DNA from 4 places in the Paenibacillus sp. tmac-D7 genome. Region 1 is predicted to be linked to each of the others. Evidence: riboswitches for the same ligand, from Rfam matches in the RefSeq annotation. Region 1 holds a riboswitch; each other region holds the start of a gene.
What was found. A riboswitch is a leader RNA that binds a small molecule or an ion and turns the genes downstream of it on or off. The one in region 1 is predicted to bind cobalamin.
Positions count from the first base shown of each region.

Region 1 (4,209 bases):
CAACCGTTCTTTCTGCTTGCTGATGCAACGATGCGCGGAAATATTCGCTGAGCTTGAGGACGAGCAATCAAGGTAATTGGCAACTGTAGAGGAGGTGAACAGGATGAGGGTAATCGTAACATTGGCTTGCACGGAAACGGGAGATCGTAACTATACGACGACAAAAAACAAAAAGAATCAAACCGGACGATTGGAAATGCGCAAATATTGTCCGCGTCTCCAAAGACACACCTTACATCGGGAAACCAGATAAACATATTTCCTTGACTTATCAAAAATGTTTGTATATCATAAACGTACGCTTAATTTCCGGTTTTCGAATCGGAAAGCGGGGGAACCAATGTAATTGGGGCGAATCATGTAACGATGTAGGGAACCATCTTTCCCGAGCCCGGCAGCTAACCTCGTCAGCAGGAGATGGGTCTGCATTAACCTGCATCTATTGACCCGAGATCAGGGTCTTTTTGTTTGTTTGAAGACCCTTCGAATGACGATCGGTTATCGCCATGCTGCGATATCGTTCGTCTCGATCGGGTCTTTTTTGTTTTACTTGTTAAAAGAAAGCACAAATCGTTTATTCCAGGAAAAGGAGGGAACCAGATCAGGTCTGTGGTTTGAAAAAACTCGTAGTAGGAGGAGCAAATATGACACAGCCGAAATATATAACGGATATTGATAAGATACTGGAAATTCCTGAGGATGAAAGAAAGAAGCTTAAACCGATTACAGATAAGTTTGTATTTCGGGTGAACGACTATTATTTGAACCTGATTGATTGGGACGATCCTGAAGATCCGATCCGAAAGCTGGTCATCCCTAATGAAGGGGAGTTATCCGAATATGGGCGTTGGGATGCCTCCGATGAGGATACCAATTACGTAGTGCCGGGCTGCCAGCACAAATATCGGACTACGGCTCTCTTGCTGGTTTCTGAAGTATGCGGTGCATACTGCCGATATTGTTTCCGGAAGCGACTCTTTCGCAATGACGTTCATGAAGCGACGAAAGATATGGATCCCGGTCTAGCCTACATTGCGAGTCATCCGGAAATTAACAACGTGCTGCTTACCGGAGGAGATAGCTTGATTCTGGCAACAGCCAAATTGGAAAGCATCCTGAGCCGGTTAAGAGAAATCGACCATGTTAAAATTATAAGGCTCGGTTCGAAAATACCTGTTTTTAATCCGATGCGGATTTATGAAGACGAACGATTGCTGGAAGTCATCCGCCGTCATTCAAACGTAAACCAGCGGATTTATGTGATGGCGCATATCAATCATCCTCGCGAGATTACCGCCGAAGCCAAGAAAGGCTTTGAAGCTCTTCATCAAGCCGGCGCTATTGTTGTCAATCAGACGCCTATTCTTAGAGGGATCAACGATAACCCCGAACGATTGGCAGAGCTGCTGGATAAGCTGTCATGGGCCGGCGTAACCCCCTATTATTTCTTCGTCAATCGTCCGGTGGCCGGCAATCGCGAGTTCGTTCTGCCGCTGCAGCAAGTGTACCGAATCGTGGAAGAAGCCAAGGCGCGCACTTCAGGCTTAGGTAAAAGGGTGCGTCTATCCATGAGTCACACCTCCGGCAAAATCGAAATTCTGGCTATTGATAACGGAAAGGCCTATCTGAAATATCACCAGTCGCGGGATAACGAATACGGCAAGTTCATAGTGTTGGATTGCCCTGAAGATGCGGCATGGTTCGATGATCTGCCAGGTAGCGATCAATATTGGCAGAAGCCCCAAAAGAAAACCGATGAAGTTATTTCGGTGAATGAGCTCCCTGATCTGCCGCAAGCGCATGCTAGATGAACAACCACATAAGTCATGTAATAAAGCATCGCTGTGCTATATTCTAACTTGATATTAACAGGATAATAGGATAAGATCTTAATTAATTACAACTGAAAACCTGTGGGAACAAGGTGCTCTAGCCATAGCTAAAGCTTAATAGGGAAGTCCGGTGCAAAGCCGACGCGGTCCCGCCACTGTAACGGAGGAGTCTCAGCTATACTGCCACTGATCTTGATAAACGTGGATCGGGAAGGCCGCTGATGATGTGAATTCCGGAGCCAGGAGACCTGCCTGTTCTGACAACACTGCTTTAACCTACGGAAGATAGGAAAGTGTTAAAGACGAGCCGCTGCTTGTTCACATGCAATCATAGGCATCTTTTCCTTCTTTTTGTTGAGGTGAAGATGTCTTTTTTGCATGGTTTTTCATTTGGATCATCCTATGTGGAGTGAATCCGGCTTCACTACATCCTATTTTAGAAGAGGAGATGTGCAAAATGACGGCAGTACTGGCTAAAGGACCATTCCGGGCAGATCATGTAGGTAGTTTTTTAAGACCGGAGCGACTTAAACAGGCGCGTTTACAAAAGCAAAATGGGGAAATTACAGCAGAGCAATTGCGTATCATTGAAGATGAAGAAATCGTCCGGCTTGTTGACATGCAAAAAAAATTGGGCTTGGCCGCTGTGACGGACGGTGAGTTTCGACGCGCTTGGTGGCATTTCGATTTTCTATCGCAGCTTGTTGGTGTTGAGCTCTATGAAACGGAGCAAGGGATTCAATTTCAGGGTGTTCAAACCAAAGCTCACGGAGTGAAAGTAACAGGTAAAGTAGATTTTCATAACCATCCTATGATCGAGGATTATAAATTCCTTCATCAAATTGCAGGCAAGCATGTTGCTAAATTTACAATTCCTAGTCCGAACATGTTATTTTTTAGAGGGCATATTGAAGAAGACGTTTATCCGAATTATGATGAATTTTTTAATGATTTGATCGCAGCTTATCAAAAAGCGATTCAGGCTTTCTACGATGCTGGTTGCCGCTATTTACAATTGGATGATACCTCGTGGTCCGTATTTTTCTCCGAGAAAGGTCAGGAACAAATTGCGGCAAGAGGCTTTTCTGCGGAACAATTAGCACAGCTGTTCACCAGGGCTATTAACGAATCGATAGCCAATAAGCCGGAAGATATGAAGATTACGATGCACATATGCAGGGGCAATTTTAAATCTACTTATGTGGCCAGTGGCGGGTATGATCGCGTATCCGAATTTATTTTTGGCAAACTCAAGGTAGACGGACTGTTTTTAGAATTTGATGATGAGCGATCCGGCGGATTTGAACCTTTACGTCATGTAAATAGAAAGGATATCCAACTTGTATTAGGATTAATCACGTCCAAATTCGGTGAACTGGAAAATCCGGAGCGTATCAAAGCAAGAATTCATGAAGCTGCCCAGTATGTAAGCTTGGATCAGCTCTGCTTAAGCCCCCAATGCGGTTTTGCTTCAACGGAAGAAGGCAATCTTCTCACGGAAGAGGAGCAGTGGGACAAAATACGTCTTGTCGTTAATATTGCACAAGACGTTTGGAATTAATACGGGAATGGTGTGACAAAACCTTGAGAAATCAAGGTTTTTTATTTTTTTCCAAATAATAGTCCGATTGAGGAGTCAACCGTCAATCATAATTTTTATCTCTTTAACGAAAAATAAATAACAATAATTTTAAATTAAGGAGTCCGATAATGCGATGTTGAAAATTTTGCTTTCTTTGGCTTACTTGATCATCGTTATTTCTTTGATCGCTTCCATTGTATTGATCCGGAGGCAGCGAACCAAAGAAATGGATAAAGGAGTGAATCCCACTTCAGTCAAGCATTACTTCATCGCTAACCCCATGATGATAGCTTATGTGCTGTTTCCGATTGTTCTTGCGATCGGAGCCGCTATTTGGATGTATTATTTTTATTAACGCGGAGGACTAACATGGAGAGAAATAAGTATTATGTATCGGTTCAATCCAGGTCGATCATGTCTAATCAAGGCGATGCCGCCTATGAATTAGAAATCGAGGCAACCGACGAAGAAATTAAGCAGCTTCAGGAGTTGTTTGAAGTCGAGGAAGATTTCGAGATAGACACTTTTTGGAGAGCGCATGCGGCAGGCATTCCTTATCATTACGACCAGGCCAACGTCGGATACGATATGGCCTTACAAGAAATCTATCGAAAAATTCACGCTTTAGGGACGAAGGAAACGAAAGATCAAATTGAAAAAATGCAAATTTTGAATCAATCTTTAACCGGAAAGAGGGACTAGGGTCCCTCTTTTTTAGTCAGGAAAGCGTTAAAAACAAGCAGTAGACTCTATTCCGGAATATCCGGAAAAAGGTCTATTTTTTTTGCACATATG
Region 1 covers NZ_VIDW01000003.1:203,018-207,226, forward strand. The annotation lists gene FKP33_RS03670 (hypothetical protein) at 1-76, shown strand, start outside; gene rpmG (50S ribosomal protein L33) at 104-253, shown strand; cyclic di-AMP (ydaO/yuaA leader) riboswitch at 290-426, shown strand; gene FKP33_RS03680 (KamA family radical SAM protein) at 645-1,811, shown strand; cobalamin riboswitch at 1,905-2,102, shown strand; gene FKP33_RS03685 (5-methyltetrahydropteroyltriglutamate--homocysteine S-methyltransferase) at 2,290-3,393, shown strand; gene FKP33_RS03690 (hypothetical protein) at 3,548-3,769, shown strand; gene FKP33_RS03695 (hypothetical protein) at 3,784-4,116, shown strand.

Region 2 (4,209 bases), on a different contig from region 1:
CATGTCGCAATTCATCCGCACCTGCCCCTGCAGCGCTTCCTGTGCGCGCTCCCGCATAATCTCGCGCAGCATCGGGTGGAACCCGAAGTATTCGGCAAGCACGAACTCGCGGTCCGGATACGTCTCCGCGAACGAGGCCGTCAGCTGCTCCAGCCTCTTGATCAGTACGCCCGTGAACAAAAAGTACGGCAGCAGCACGATGCGTTTCGCGCCCAGCCTGACACAGCGGTCCACGCCTTCGTCGGCCCGCGGGGCGGTTACGCCGATGAACGCCGTCTCGACCCATTGCACGTTGAGCCGTTCCCACAGCAACCGGGATATTTTAAACAAATCGCTGTTCGCATCGGCGTCGCTGCTTCCTCTTCCGATCAATAGCAGCGCCGTATCCGGCGATTCGATCAAACCGTCGACACCGGCCTCCGCCAGCCGGGTCTGCAAAATATCCAGCGCCAGCTCGTGCACGCCGATCGGTCGGCTGTAAATAAATTCGACACCGGGAAACTGACGCTTCGCCTCATCCATAGCCGCCGGAATATGGAGCTTCGCATGTCCCGCCGCAAACAGCGTAATCGGCACAACGCCAACCCGGGTCGCCCCCCGGGCGACGCACGCGGCAAAGCCTTCCCGCATGGAAGGGGACTCGAACTCCAAAAAACATGTTTCTACAATCGGCACATCCAGCCCGTTCTCCACCGAACGGACAAAGGCGCGCACCTCTTCGTTTCCTTCCGGATCACGGCTTCCGTGACCGACAAATAACAAGGCGTCCATCTACGATCCGCCTCCCTTCGTTTAATCGCCGCAGACGGCATTTTCAATCTTGAACACCGGCACTTCCCGGTAACGATATCCTTCAAGCTCCTTGATCCGGCTATAATATTTATGAAAACGCTCGTTCGGATGGGCCTCATCCGCATACCGCCTGACGATCCGCTCCACCGTCTCCAGCAAGCGATCCGGCTCTACGCCTTCAGCCACCGGGATGCCCGGATGAGCGTTGCGGCCTACCGTTTTGCCGCCGAGGAACAGATCGAACTTTTCCTTGCGGTACACGATGCCGATATCTTCCCGCACCGCGCCGTAACAAGCCATTCCGCAGCCGTTGAAACCGATGCGCAGCTCCTTTGGCACCTTCAGGCCGCCGATTCGCTGCTGCAGATCCTCCAGGTAAGGAACCGAATCCGCTTTGTCCATATTGCAAAAATCGCATGCCTTGATTTGCGCGACATCGCCGACCGGCGCCAGCAGCAGCCCAGCCGCCTCCAGCCGCGATACCGCCTGCTGCGGCTCCGAAGTCACGAGCCTCACAAGCCATTGATGATGCGGCGTATATTCAATCGAACCGTCTTCGCCCACGATGTCGGCCAGCAGCGTCAGTTGGGCGGCCGTCAATCTCTTCTCCGCGAGCCCGGGGCTGACGGCGAACTCGAGAATCTCCCGCCGCCGGAACGGATCGCTTTCGCGCTGCCAGGACGGCGTCTCGGCCGGCGCTCCGGCGTTCGCCGCACCGCGCTGCGTCTCCACGAGCCGCAGCGCCTCGAGCGCCAACGCTAGCGGCGACGCGGCAGCGTCCCCCGCTGCGCCCTCCGCTTCCTTCGCAGCCGTCGCCTCTGCGGCAGCCGCTTCGCTCTTCGCCGCTCCCGCTGCCGGCTCTCGCTCCGCCGTCGCAACAGCGCCTTCCCGCGCTTCGAGCGACCACGGCTCCGCCTCGGCGCGCAGCCGCTCATGCGGCTTCAACGGCTGCACGTCCGCGCCGAGCGTATACTTGCGCTGGTAGCCGCGCGGCGTAATCATCAGACCGTCGTAGACGACCGTCGCCGAGTTGCCGATAATAACCGTCGTCAGCATGCCGATGTCGTGCTCCAGCATGCGTTCGAGCGTCGTGATGGCAATCTCTTCCCGGTCCCGGTAGGCGCTTTTGACAATACCAACCGGCGTTTGCGGCGACCGGTAACGCAGCAGCACGCTGCGCGTCTCGACGATTTGCCGGGTGCGCCGGCCGCTTCGCGGGTTATATAACGCGATGACGAAGTCGGCCGCCGCCGCCGCTTCGACCCGCCTAATAATGAGGTCCCAGGGCGTCAAATGGTCGCTCAGGCTGATCGTGCAGGCATCGTGCATGATCGGCGCGCCAAGCAGCGAACCCGTCGAGTTGATCGCCGAGATGCCCGGAATCACCTCCACGTTGACACCGGTGTCCCGACGCCAGCCTTGCTCCATCAATACTTCGTAGACGAGGCCGGCCATCCCGTACACCCCCGCGTCCCCGCTCGAGATAACCGCGACTTTCCGGCCGGCCTGCGCCTGCCGAACCGCCTCCTGCGCCCGGCTGACCTCCTCGGTCATCCCGGTACGTACGATATGCTGCCCGCTCAGTAAACCGCGGATCAAATCCACGTATGTGTTGTAGCCGATGATGACCTCGCTCTCCATGATCGCTTCTTTCGCCGCTTGCGTCATATGCTCGAAGCTGCCGGGGCCAAATCCGATAACCGATAGCTTGCCTTTCATCGTTTCGTCCTCCCTTCCAGTCGCTGAACGATAATAGCGGAACCATCAAACAAACCAACCCACGCAAAAAAAGCATCCTTCCTCTCGGAAAGATGCTTGACGATAAAGTGAACCGGCTGCTGCCGGGGTAAATTCCCGCGCGTTTGCCGAATATGACGGCAAGCGCTTGGCTCTAACCCGCAGTACGCCTGAACCCATTCCCGTACACCCCCCTATCCGCGTAGGCTTTCTGGTGACTTTGCCGCTCTCGTCGCGTTCGATCGTGACAAGGCAGCGGAAAACAGGCAGGTCTCCTGACTTGCGTCTCATCGCTTTTTCACGCGCCTTCCCATCGACGAATCGACAGTGGCCTGGATCGGAAAAAGCTCCTCGCTTACAGTGGCGGGACCGTGCCGGACTTACACCGGCTTCCCTATTAAGCCGATACGCGCAATGGCGGCATATCGGCACCTGTTCTCTGAACTCAATATAAAATTAGGTACGTATTCACGCATTTCTTTGATAATCAACTCCCATGATAGCACGATTATTTCAAGACTGTCCAACTCTTTGTCGGAAAGGGAGCTTGATGCGGGAGGTTGAGATGACACGCGTCAGGAGTGCTTGCCGCTTTTGTCGCCGCGCTGGGCGCCCGACCTGATGCCTATGCCCCGTGGTCACGCAAGTCTTCGGCCAGCTGCGGTTATGGCTTTTCATCAGAGCCGGGATCGGATATGCTGAAATAAAGGCAAAACCGCCGCTGAAAGGAGCCTCTTGTCAAATGAATCACGAGTTATTGATCGCCCTGGCGTTGAAGAAACCCGGAACCAGTCTGCGGTACCCGTTCGAGCCCGATCTTCCGGTGCTTTATGTCGGCAGCAAAATGTTCGCCTTATTAGGCCATCAATCCGGCGTCCCGAGCGTCAATCTGAAGGCCGATCCGGACACAATCTGGCTGATGCGCCAGACGTATCCAGACACCGTGCTGCCGGGATATCATATGAACAAAAGGCATTGGAATACCGTCATCTTGAACGGAAAGCTGGCGGATGAGGAGCTTGAGAACATGCTTGAAGAGTCGTATCAGCTTGTCAGACGGAACTTGTCAAAAGCGGAGAAGGAAGCGATCTGGGGCCCCGGGCAGCGAAAGAGCTGAGCCTCTTAACGTTACTCCCCGCGATGTGTATCCCGTGCCGTGAATGCGGCGATCGCGCCGAGCAAGATCAGCATGGAGGCCGCCCACAGAACGCCGCCAATGCCGAGCCACAGCGAGTTTCCTTCCGAAGCCATCGAAGGGTGCGTCGGCCTCGTGCCGATCGCCTTCAGACAGCAGGCCACCGCTGCGCTGAACACCACGAAATGCGCGATCACCCACCCGAAGGCGCTGCGGTATACTTCTTTTCGCCCTTTTATCCAAAGCAAAATGACAAAAACAAACGAAATGCCCATGACGATGCCGAAACCGCCGACGAGCAGCGCCATCGTTTCCTGTTCCATCGGTAACAAGGCTGTTCCCCTCCCCCTGGTACGTTTTTCATAGGGATTCCCCCGTTCCTCGTGGACGGCCCGGGATAGATACACGTTTCTTCCCGCCGCAAGCCCTTCCCTCTACGAACGATTCGGAATGACAACGACGGAATTAAAGTAACGCAGAAAGTCGCACATCATTTTAAACTTCACCATGTAATCCTCGAAGCTTCCCTGCATGCCTTCGGCCAA
Region 2 covers NZ_VIDW01000012.1:51,959-56,167, forward strand. The annotation lists gene FKP33_RS10830 (sirohydrochlorin chelatase) at 1-771, opposite strand, end outside; gene cobJ (precorrin-3B C(17)-methyltransferase) at 793-2,511, opposite strand; cobalamin riboswitch at 2,778-2,980, opposite strand; gene FKP33_RS10840 (MmcQ/YjbR family DNA-binding protein) at 3,272-3,646, shown strand; gene FKP33_RS10845 (hypothetical protein) at 3,658-3,996, opposite strand; gene FKP33_RS10850 (hypothetical protein) at 4,099-4,209, opposite strand, start outside.
Region 2: another riboswitch for cobalamin. It lies ahead of cobJ (precorrin-3B C(17)-methyltransferase); the one in region 1 lies ahead of FKP33_RS03685 (5-methyltetrahydropteroyltriglutamate--homocysteine S-methyltransferase).

Region 3 (4,209 bases), on a different contig from region 1:
CGCGAAATCGGGCCAGAGCTCCGCTTTGCCGGAGACGCCGTCCGCAGCGAACCCGGTACCCGCGACACCGGCTGAGCCTCAGTCATCGTCGGAGGCGCAACCCGGAGAAGGTCAAGCCGTCACAGCGCCGCAGCTGGTCGGTCTAAGCAAAGAAGAAGCGGAGAAACAGGCGCTGGCCGCCGGTCTTCGGTACCAGTTTTATATGGAGAAAAACCCGCATTCGGCAAATACGGTGTTTCGTCAAAGTCCTGCGCCGGGCACTCCGCTCCAGAAAGGCGACAATGTATCGTTCTGGGTAAGCAAAGGGCCTTAAGCAGACGAAGAAGGACGGGAATTCCGGGCGTCAAGACGCACCGGATATCCCGTCCTTCTTCTCTTTGTCGATCGCTTCAGACATTGTTTTATCGGTTAGATGGGCGTAAATTTGTGTCGTTTCGGGCGAGGCGTGACCGAGCTGCTCCTGCGTTTTGTACAGATCGTTGCGCAAGTAATAGTCCGTCGCGAACGAATGGCGCAGTTTATGAACCGATAAGTAAGGTTTGCCGAATCTTTTGGCATATTTGATCACCATTTCCTGAATCGCCCGTTTGGTCATACGCTCGCCTTCCTGTTTGCCGTTAGCCAAAGCAAGGAAGAGCGCCTTCTCGCGTTTCGGCGCTTTGTAGACAGAGCTGCGAAGCTCCAAATAACAGGCCAGATCATCTACCGCGTCCTGCCGGAAATAGACGGGCGTTTTGAACGTCTCGTCGTTCTTGCCTTTGCGGAACGCATAAATAAGCTTCTTCTTCAAATCGACGTCCTCGACGTTCAGGTTAACGACCTCCGACACGCGCAGTCCGGAGTTGAGGATGAGGCTCACGAGACAGGCATCGCGTGTTTTATTGATCTCGTAAGCATAGGTCGCCTGCTTGTTCGATGCCACGTCTTGGCCGTAGCCCGTCTTCACATAGTCGATAAACTCGGCGATCTCCGCCTCCTGCAGCAGCTTGCCTTCGAGCTTGGCCGCCGAGTCTTTCGGTTTATGCGTCCGTTTAATTTCCACCTTCGCCATGACATTGCGCTTGAGCAGCGGGTAGAAATTCTCGTCCTCGGCGATTTGACTCAAATAATGAAACAACGAGCGCAGCGAGGACAGCTTGCGGGAAATGGTCGTTTTCGAATTGGCGTTCGTTTTGCGCATGGCGAGGAACATCTTGTAATGATCGATGCTCTCCATATGCAGCCGCTCGAGATCGAGGAGCGGCACATCTTTCATTTGTCCGGCCGTACTCAACCCTTCGGCGAGCAGCCAGCCGAAGAATGTCTCGTAATCCCTCACATATTCGAGCAGGGAAGAGGGAGACAAGTCGGGCAGTTTATAATTAATGAATTTCTCCACGTACCAGGGCATCAGCGGGATTTTTTTCTCCAGCTCCAAACGGTCTTTGACTTTGATTACGTTCATCGGGCCACGCTCCTTAACTGCCTGTATTCAGCAATTAGTTAACATAATTATAATTATGTATTGTTTTGTTGGTTGACAGCTGCTTGAACCGATCGCTGTACCCGTTATTTTATCACAATTGCAGGAAATCGGTTAGATATGGGGGTTGAATTCACAGGCAGGTTCGTGTACATTAAGGCTAGTCTTACACAAGTGCATATTGTGGGAACAGGTGCTTCAACTTCAGGTTGAAGCTTAATAGGGAAGTTCGGTGCAAATCCGATGCGGTCCCGCCACTGTAACAGCGTAGTTCGCAGCCACGAAGCCACTGATTCGCAACCAGATCGGGAAGGCAGCTTGCGGGCGTCGATGCTGGTAGCCAGGAGACCTGCCTGTTCTGACGACACTGATATACCTACGGACGATAGGGAGGTGTTAGGAAGCTGCTGCGATCGGTTTTCGTACGGAGGGTGAATGGCCCCTTTCGTTCCGAAAGTTTATCAGGATAAGAAGCATTTCTAACCGTCTACGGTTGGGAATGCTTTTTTTGTTGCACAAATTCATGGGAGGAGATTAAATGAAATCATCCAAAGTCTTGTCAATGATCGCGGTTATCATCGGATTTATCGTTTATTTTGTCGTGAACGAGCCGCAATCTGCTAATGCGATGCACATCATGGAGGGATTCTTGCCGCCAGGATGGGCGATCTTCTGGTGGGCGGTGTTTATCCCGTTCTTCGTGCTCGGCGTCCGCGCCATTGCCCGGATCACGAAGACGTCGCCGGAATTGAAGCTGCTGCTCGGTCTGGCGGCTGCGTTCACGTTCGTACTGTCCGCCTTGAAGCTTCCTTCGGTTACAGGCAGCAGCTCTCATCCGACCGGAACCGGTCTCGGCACCGTGATGTTCGGGCCGCTGCCGATGAGCGTGCTCGGTTCGATCGTTCTGCTGTTCCAGGCTTTGCTGCTCGCACACGGGGGATTGACGACGCTGGGAGCCAATGCGTTTGCGATGGCGGTTGCCGGCCCGATCGTCGGGTTCTTCGCCTACAAATTCATGGTGAAGACGACGGGTAAAGAAGTGTGGGCCGTCTTCACGGCAGCCGCTCTAGCCGATTTGTCGACGTATTTGGTAACTTCCGTGCAGCTGGCTCTGGCGTTCCCTGCTGCAGAAGGGGGCGTTGCCGCCTCGTTCATGAAATTTTCGGGTATTTTCGCCATCACGCAAGTACCGCTTGCGATTAGCGAAGGACTGTTGACTGTGCTTGTCTGGAACTGGCTGCGGTTGCACCATGCCGAAGCTTTGTCGGTTGTGCGGCATACAACGAAAGGAGTCGATCATTCATGACCAAAAGGATGAAAAACGGGCTGCTTATCGCCGGCGTCGTGCTGCTGAGCACGCTTCCGCTGCTTCTTGTCGACGGAGAATTCGGGGGAGCCGACGGGGCGGCCGAGGATATGATCCGCCAGCTGTCGCCGGCCTACGAGCCTTGGTTTGCTCCGCTGCTGGAGCCGCCTGCGGAAACCGAGAGCATGCTGTTCGCTTTGCAGGCCGCCGTCGGCGCTGCCGTGATCGGGTATACGGTCGGGCTTTATAAAGGAAACGCCGCGAAATCTAAAAACCGATGATCCATACGATCGATAGCTTGTCGTATACCAATAAGCTGCGGCACGTTTCCCCGATGTGGAAATGCGGATTTACGGCCGTGCTGCTGACGCTTGCGTATGCGGCGCAGCCTGCGGTTCAGGCTGTGATCTTCTGTTGGATGCTGGTCTGGACGGTCGGTTACGCGGGTATCCCGTTAAAGACGTACAGCTGGTTGTTCGGCGCATCGTGCTTCTTTTATGTGACCAGCTTGCCGGCGTGGGTAATCGAGGCGGCTTCGTCCGCCGCAAGCGTCCGGCCGGATGCGCTGCTGGCTGTTCCGGTATTTCGCGGGTGGTTGTATATTTCACCGGCGGCCTTGGTTCAGGCGGTGGAAGTGTTCGTGCGGATAGCCGCCTGTGAAGCGTGTTTGCTGTTCATCGTCTTCACGATTCCGTTCCCGGAATTGATGCAGGTGATGAAGCGGCTTCGCATGCCTCAAGCCGTGCTTGAGCTGATGGTGATTACCTACCGGTTCTTGTTCCACCTTTCGGATGCCGCACAAGGAATGATCGCCGCGCAGCGGGCACGGGGCGGACACGCAGGCTTCTGGCGCACGCTGCGGGACGTCGCGGCCTTGCTCGTACAGCTGTTTGCCAAGACGATGCACCGTTATCGGGGGTTGTCACAGGGTCTTATGTCGCGGGGATTTACCGGAGAGCTTCACTTTATGCCTTACGAACCTAAGCCGATTCCAGGACGTTACGGAGCCGAAGGCATTCTCGGTGCTGCGACGCTCGCGCTGCTCAGTATTTGGCTTCGAGTGGGGGGAGTGTGAGAGGATGAAGCCGATATTGGAAGCTTCAGATGTCACGTTCACGTACCCGGGCACTCAAACGCCCTCTCTGCGTCAGCTGAATATACGTATACCTGAAGGAAAACGTACGGCAATTTGCGGACCTAACGGCTCGGGCAAATCTACGTTCTTCCTGCATGCCGTCGGTATTCACCGGCCGAAGTCCGGAACGATGCTTTGGAAGGATGCGCCTTACGTTTATAAGAACGAAGACCTGCAGCGGCTTCGCCGGCAAGTCGGTCTTGTGTTTCAAGACCCGGAGCAGCAGTTGATCTTACATACGACTTACGAGGACGTATCGTACGGGCTGCGCAACGCCCGCCTGGAGGAGCAGGAAATACGCCGGCG
Region 3 covers NZ_VIDW01000010.1:91,241-95,449, reverse strand. The annotation lists gene FKP33_RS09675 (PASTA domain-containing protein) at 1-313, shown strand, start outside; gene xerS (tyrosine recombinase XerS) at 344-1,444, opposite strand; cobalamin riboswitch at 1,637-1,833, shown strand; gene FKP33_RS09665 (energy-coupling factor ABC transporter permease) at 2,001-2,768, shown strand; gene FKP33_RS09660 (energy-coupling factor ABC transporter substrate-binding protein) at 2,765-3,049, shown strand; gene cbiQ (cobalt ECF transporter T component CbiQ) at 3,046-3,843, shown strand; gene FKP33_RS09650 (energy-coupling factor ABC transporter ATP-binding protein) at 3,848-4,209, shown strand, end outside.
Region 3: another riboswitch for cobalamin. It lies ahead of FKP33_RS09665 (energy-coupling factor ABC transporter permease); the one in region 1 lies ahead of FKP33_RS03685 (5-methyltetrahydropteroyltriglutamate--homocysteine S-methyltransferase).

Region 4 (4,209 bases), on a different contig from region 1:
CTTGGACGTAAGCCGTCGAGCCCGAGCCGGACGATTGAACGCGGCCTGCGCCCAGGGCCCGGATCAGAATGGAATAAGGCGTGTCGCCGCTCTGCAAGGAAACCGAGGTCGAAGGCAGGATCGTCCCCATGCTGCTGTCCCCGGTTACGGACACATATACGACCGGATTGACGACAGGACCCGTTCCTCCGTCTGTTCCGCCCCCGGTTCTCGGTTGAATCGTCACCGGTTGCGAGGTATGTACCACTTTCGGCGCCTCACCGGTCACATAGCCTGATATATCGAGGGTATAGGTTCCTGCAGGCAATCCGGCGAATGTGGCGATGCCTTCACTGCTTGTTGTGGCGGTCAAGCTTCCGATCTTCACTTGAATGCCGGCTGCGGGAGAAGCCGGCTTATTGTCCGCGAGCGTCTTCTTCACCGTAACGGTGAACGATTCGTTAGCCTTAGGCTGTGCAGGATTCAAGGCAATCGAATCGACCAAATACGTCGACGAGTTCCACTCCGCGTCGAATCCGCTAATATAAACGACCGCCCGGTCCCCCGGCTGCAGCGTATATTGATCCGCGCCGACCATTCCCGGATTCCACTTGCCTTGGCGGTAGATCGCATAGAGCCAAGCCCCGGCATCAGCGCCGACGGATTGGATGTACGTTCCGAAGCTGGCGTGTTCAAGCTCGTAAGGAACCTGGTTGGCATCTAGAAGCCGCACAACGCTTTCCAGCAAATTCGGAGAACTCGCCTTCCCTTCGGCATAAGTGCCTGAAGCTCCTTCAATTTGAATCGCCGCCGTTCCGACCTGAATCGTCTTGGAATCCTTGACGATCTTCGGCGCAAGCACGTCTTGATAGCCTGTTACAACCGCTTGATAGGTGCCGCCGGGCAAGCCGGACGGGAACAACGCGTATCCGTTTGCGTCCGTCTCCACCTTACGCCCGCCCAATTCTACATAAACGCTGGCGGCAACCGTGACGACCTCGTCCCTTGTAACGTCATAATCCCATACCGACCGATAGACCTGAACCGTTACTGCCTGGCCTTCAACCGGCATCGCCGGCTCCACCTTAATCGAATCCACCAATGCGGTACTTATGCCTGTATAGTACAAATAAATGTCATCGCCGTTACGCAGGGAGTAGTCAGCCATGCCCAGGTTATTCGTGCGGGCATAATCCCAGGAGCCCTGGCGTTTGACATTGTACCCCCACCAGGTGCTGTAGTCGCTTTTACCGGAAATTCCGTTGATCGTATGAATGAAATGGCCGTCGCTCTCTGGAAAAGGAACCCCCTGCGCATGCAGCACTTGAGCCACAGCCTCATAGGCAGTCCCCGCAACGGCGGAGCCTTCGGCGATCGTACCGGCGGGGCCTTCCACATGAACCGTCACGCGAGCTGCGGCAGGCGCTCCGCCCCCTGTGGTCAGGATCGCCTCATACGATCCGCTGTCACCGTTGACAGCCGTATGGAAGGCCGCCAGCGCCACAAGCGATTGCACCGTGGCCCATCCGTCGGAAGAACCGCCGGCCACATGGGCAAATCCGCCGTCGCCTTGCCGGTAACCGAATAAATAGGTAAGCGGGTTGCCGTTCGCCTTCGCGAAGCCTGAACTGCGCGCGTCGAGTCCGGCAGCGGACAACGCGAGAATGACCTGTGCGGTGCTTTCCGCATTTTCCCCATACTCCGAAAATCCGCCGTTCGCTAATTGCTGCGAGGACAGCCATTGAATGCCGCGGTCCATCGCCGGCCGGACACCGGTGTGCGCGGTATGAGCGGCCAGGGCGTTCACAGCAGACGCTGTAATGTCGATGCTGCTCGGCCCTCCGGCCCCAAGCGGCCATCCGCCGTCCGCATTTTGCTGCGCGAGCAGCCATGCCACGATTTTATCGGGATTCCACTTCGCGGTTAACGGAATGTGATAAGCATCGCCGCTCAAGGCCAGCAGCGCATAAATCGCGCCGTTCGTTCCCTGGGCAGTCAGCACATCGCTGTTATAAATGCCCTCAATAAGGTTGTACGAACTAGACCCGGCCGCGATCTGCTCGGGGTTTCCTCCGGCCGACTTTACGCCTAACGCAATCCGGGCATAGTCCGTTACCTTGCTGTAACGTCCGCCGTTCTGCTGAAGCTGCTCGCGGACGGATGATAAATACGAAGCCGGCACCTGCTTCCCGGCTGCAGCCAGCGCATAAGCATCCCAATCGGAAAGCGCGCCTCCATTCGCATCCAGGATGTAGCCGGCCGCATCGTCTATAGCCTGAGGAACCGTGACAAGCCCTCTCCCCGCTCCATCCGCATACGCAGGCGCCAGCCCGCCAAGCATGGATATGAGCAAGCACCAGCTTAGCAGGACCATGCTTATCTTGTTGATCCATCTGTTACTCTTCATCTGTTGTCCTGTTCCCCTCTCTTGAAACTGACCTTCCTTAAACTAAAAAAGCACCCCTTCTCTATGAAGGGATGCCGATACGCATGAACCTGCAGGCAATATTACGTTCCTGACGGATTGCCGTTCCCCCTTCTCCTAATTTCGCGTAGGCGACGGTGTTCTCGGGTTAGACAGATATCCTGACTTGCGGATCGAAGCCGGACTTCCGTCATCCCAACCGCCCCCCCTAAACCAACTGAAGGACAGTGACATCATGGAAGCCGCTCCCCGCTTACAGTGGCGCGACCGTGCCGGATTCTCACCGGACTTCCCTGTTCGCCGAACGCCGGCATGGCTAGCCTCCCGTTCGACATCTACCCGAGCAAATGATTCAATTATGTACAAAGAATAACACGATCCCCAAGCATCGTCCAACTATTTCTTGCGGGCCAACCGCCCGCGGTCCTGACGCGGGGCCTCATCTCGCCGTACGCTTCGATCCACTCGCTTACGGCGGGCGGCTTCAGGATTCCATCACAAACCGGCCGGTAATTTTCTGCAGATTTCCGGAAATGCTTTTGAGCAAATCCGCTTGCTGCGCAATAAGCTCGGTAGCCATGTGATGCCGTTCTCCGCTGCTCGCCATCGCTTGGGCGGACGCAGTGAACTGTTGAGAAATATCCCGAATCGCCTGCATGCTGCTTTCCATCGAATGAAGCCCAAGCTGAATTTCACGCATCTCCGCAGAATGCGCGGACGCTTGCTCCGCAGTCAGGCGGCACTTGTCGGCCACAAGGCGAATCATATCGCTCAATTGGCCAATCCTTCGGATTCCCCGTTCTACGGCAAGCCGTTCCGCTTTCACCGCATCCGCGGCTTCTTTCGATTTCAGCGCCATATTGTGCGTCAGCCCGATCGCGCGTTCCGCTACCTCATTGGATGTAACGGCAAGCTTCCTCACTTCGCCGGCAACGACCCCGAATCCTCTGCCTTCTTCGCCGGCCCTCGCAGCCTCAATCGCGGCGTTCAGCGCGAGCAGGTTCGTCTGTTCGGCAATTTCACGCATGTACAAGATGAACTCTCTCATTTCTTGCAATTGCCGCTCCAGCTCTTCCATCGAGCTCACGCTCCGCTTGCTCGTTTCCTGCAGGTCATTCATGTCATTGCGCAATTCCAGCGTCTTCTCCAGCCCGGCATGCGACGATGTCCGGGCCTCCTCGGATATCTTGCCCGAAAGCTCCATGTCTTGACCGGCCCGGCTGACTCTGTCGTGAATCTGCTGCATCCGGCTGCCGTTAAGTTCGATGAGCTGCAGCTGGTCATTCGCTCCCGCGCTCACTTCCTGCATGCTCGCTACCAGCTGCTCAGCCGAAGACAGCAGCTGCCGAATTTCGTCGGCCTGCTCGGACCCGATCTTATTCACGGTGGAGGAAGCCTCCTTCATGTCGGACAAGATCGCTCTCATCCCTATCACAATTTTGTTGATCTCAAACGTAACTTGTCCGAGCTCATTGCGCCTGGAGCCTGCCGAAGCGGGCATCAGCTTGCCGGAAGAAATGGCTTTCATGCGGCCCATCCAGCTCTTCAAGCTTTGAAGCACCGTTCGATGAAAATACAAGCCCGTCCCGGCGAACGCCGCCAGCACAAGAAGGCCCGCCCCGGCGCGTTCCCCCCACGAATCGGCCAGCCCGAGGCCGCCTAAAGCGATCAGCAAGGGAATACTGTAAACGGTGTACCAGGTTGCCTGAAAAGATAAGGATTGCACGATCACACCCAGCCGCAAATTATAAGGCGAAGCTCCCGCCCCCGGAATGTTCACAGGAGTCGAAACATCCAATATAACC
Region 4 covers NZ_VIDW01000026.1:2,353-6,561, forward strand. The annotation lists gene FKP33_RS17435 (S-layer homology domain-containing protein) at 1-2,386, opposite strand, end outside; cobalamin riboswitch at 2,539-2,758, opposite strand; gene FKP33_RS17440 (methyl-accepting chemotaxis protein) at 2,889-4,209, opposite strand, start outside.
Region 4: another riboswitch for cobalamin. It lies ahead of FKP33_RS17435 (S-layer homology domain-containing protein); the one in region 1 lies ahead of FKP33_RS03685 (5-methyltetrahydropteroyltriglutamate--homocysteine S-methyltransferase).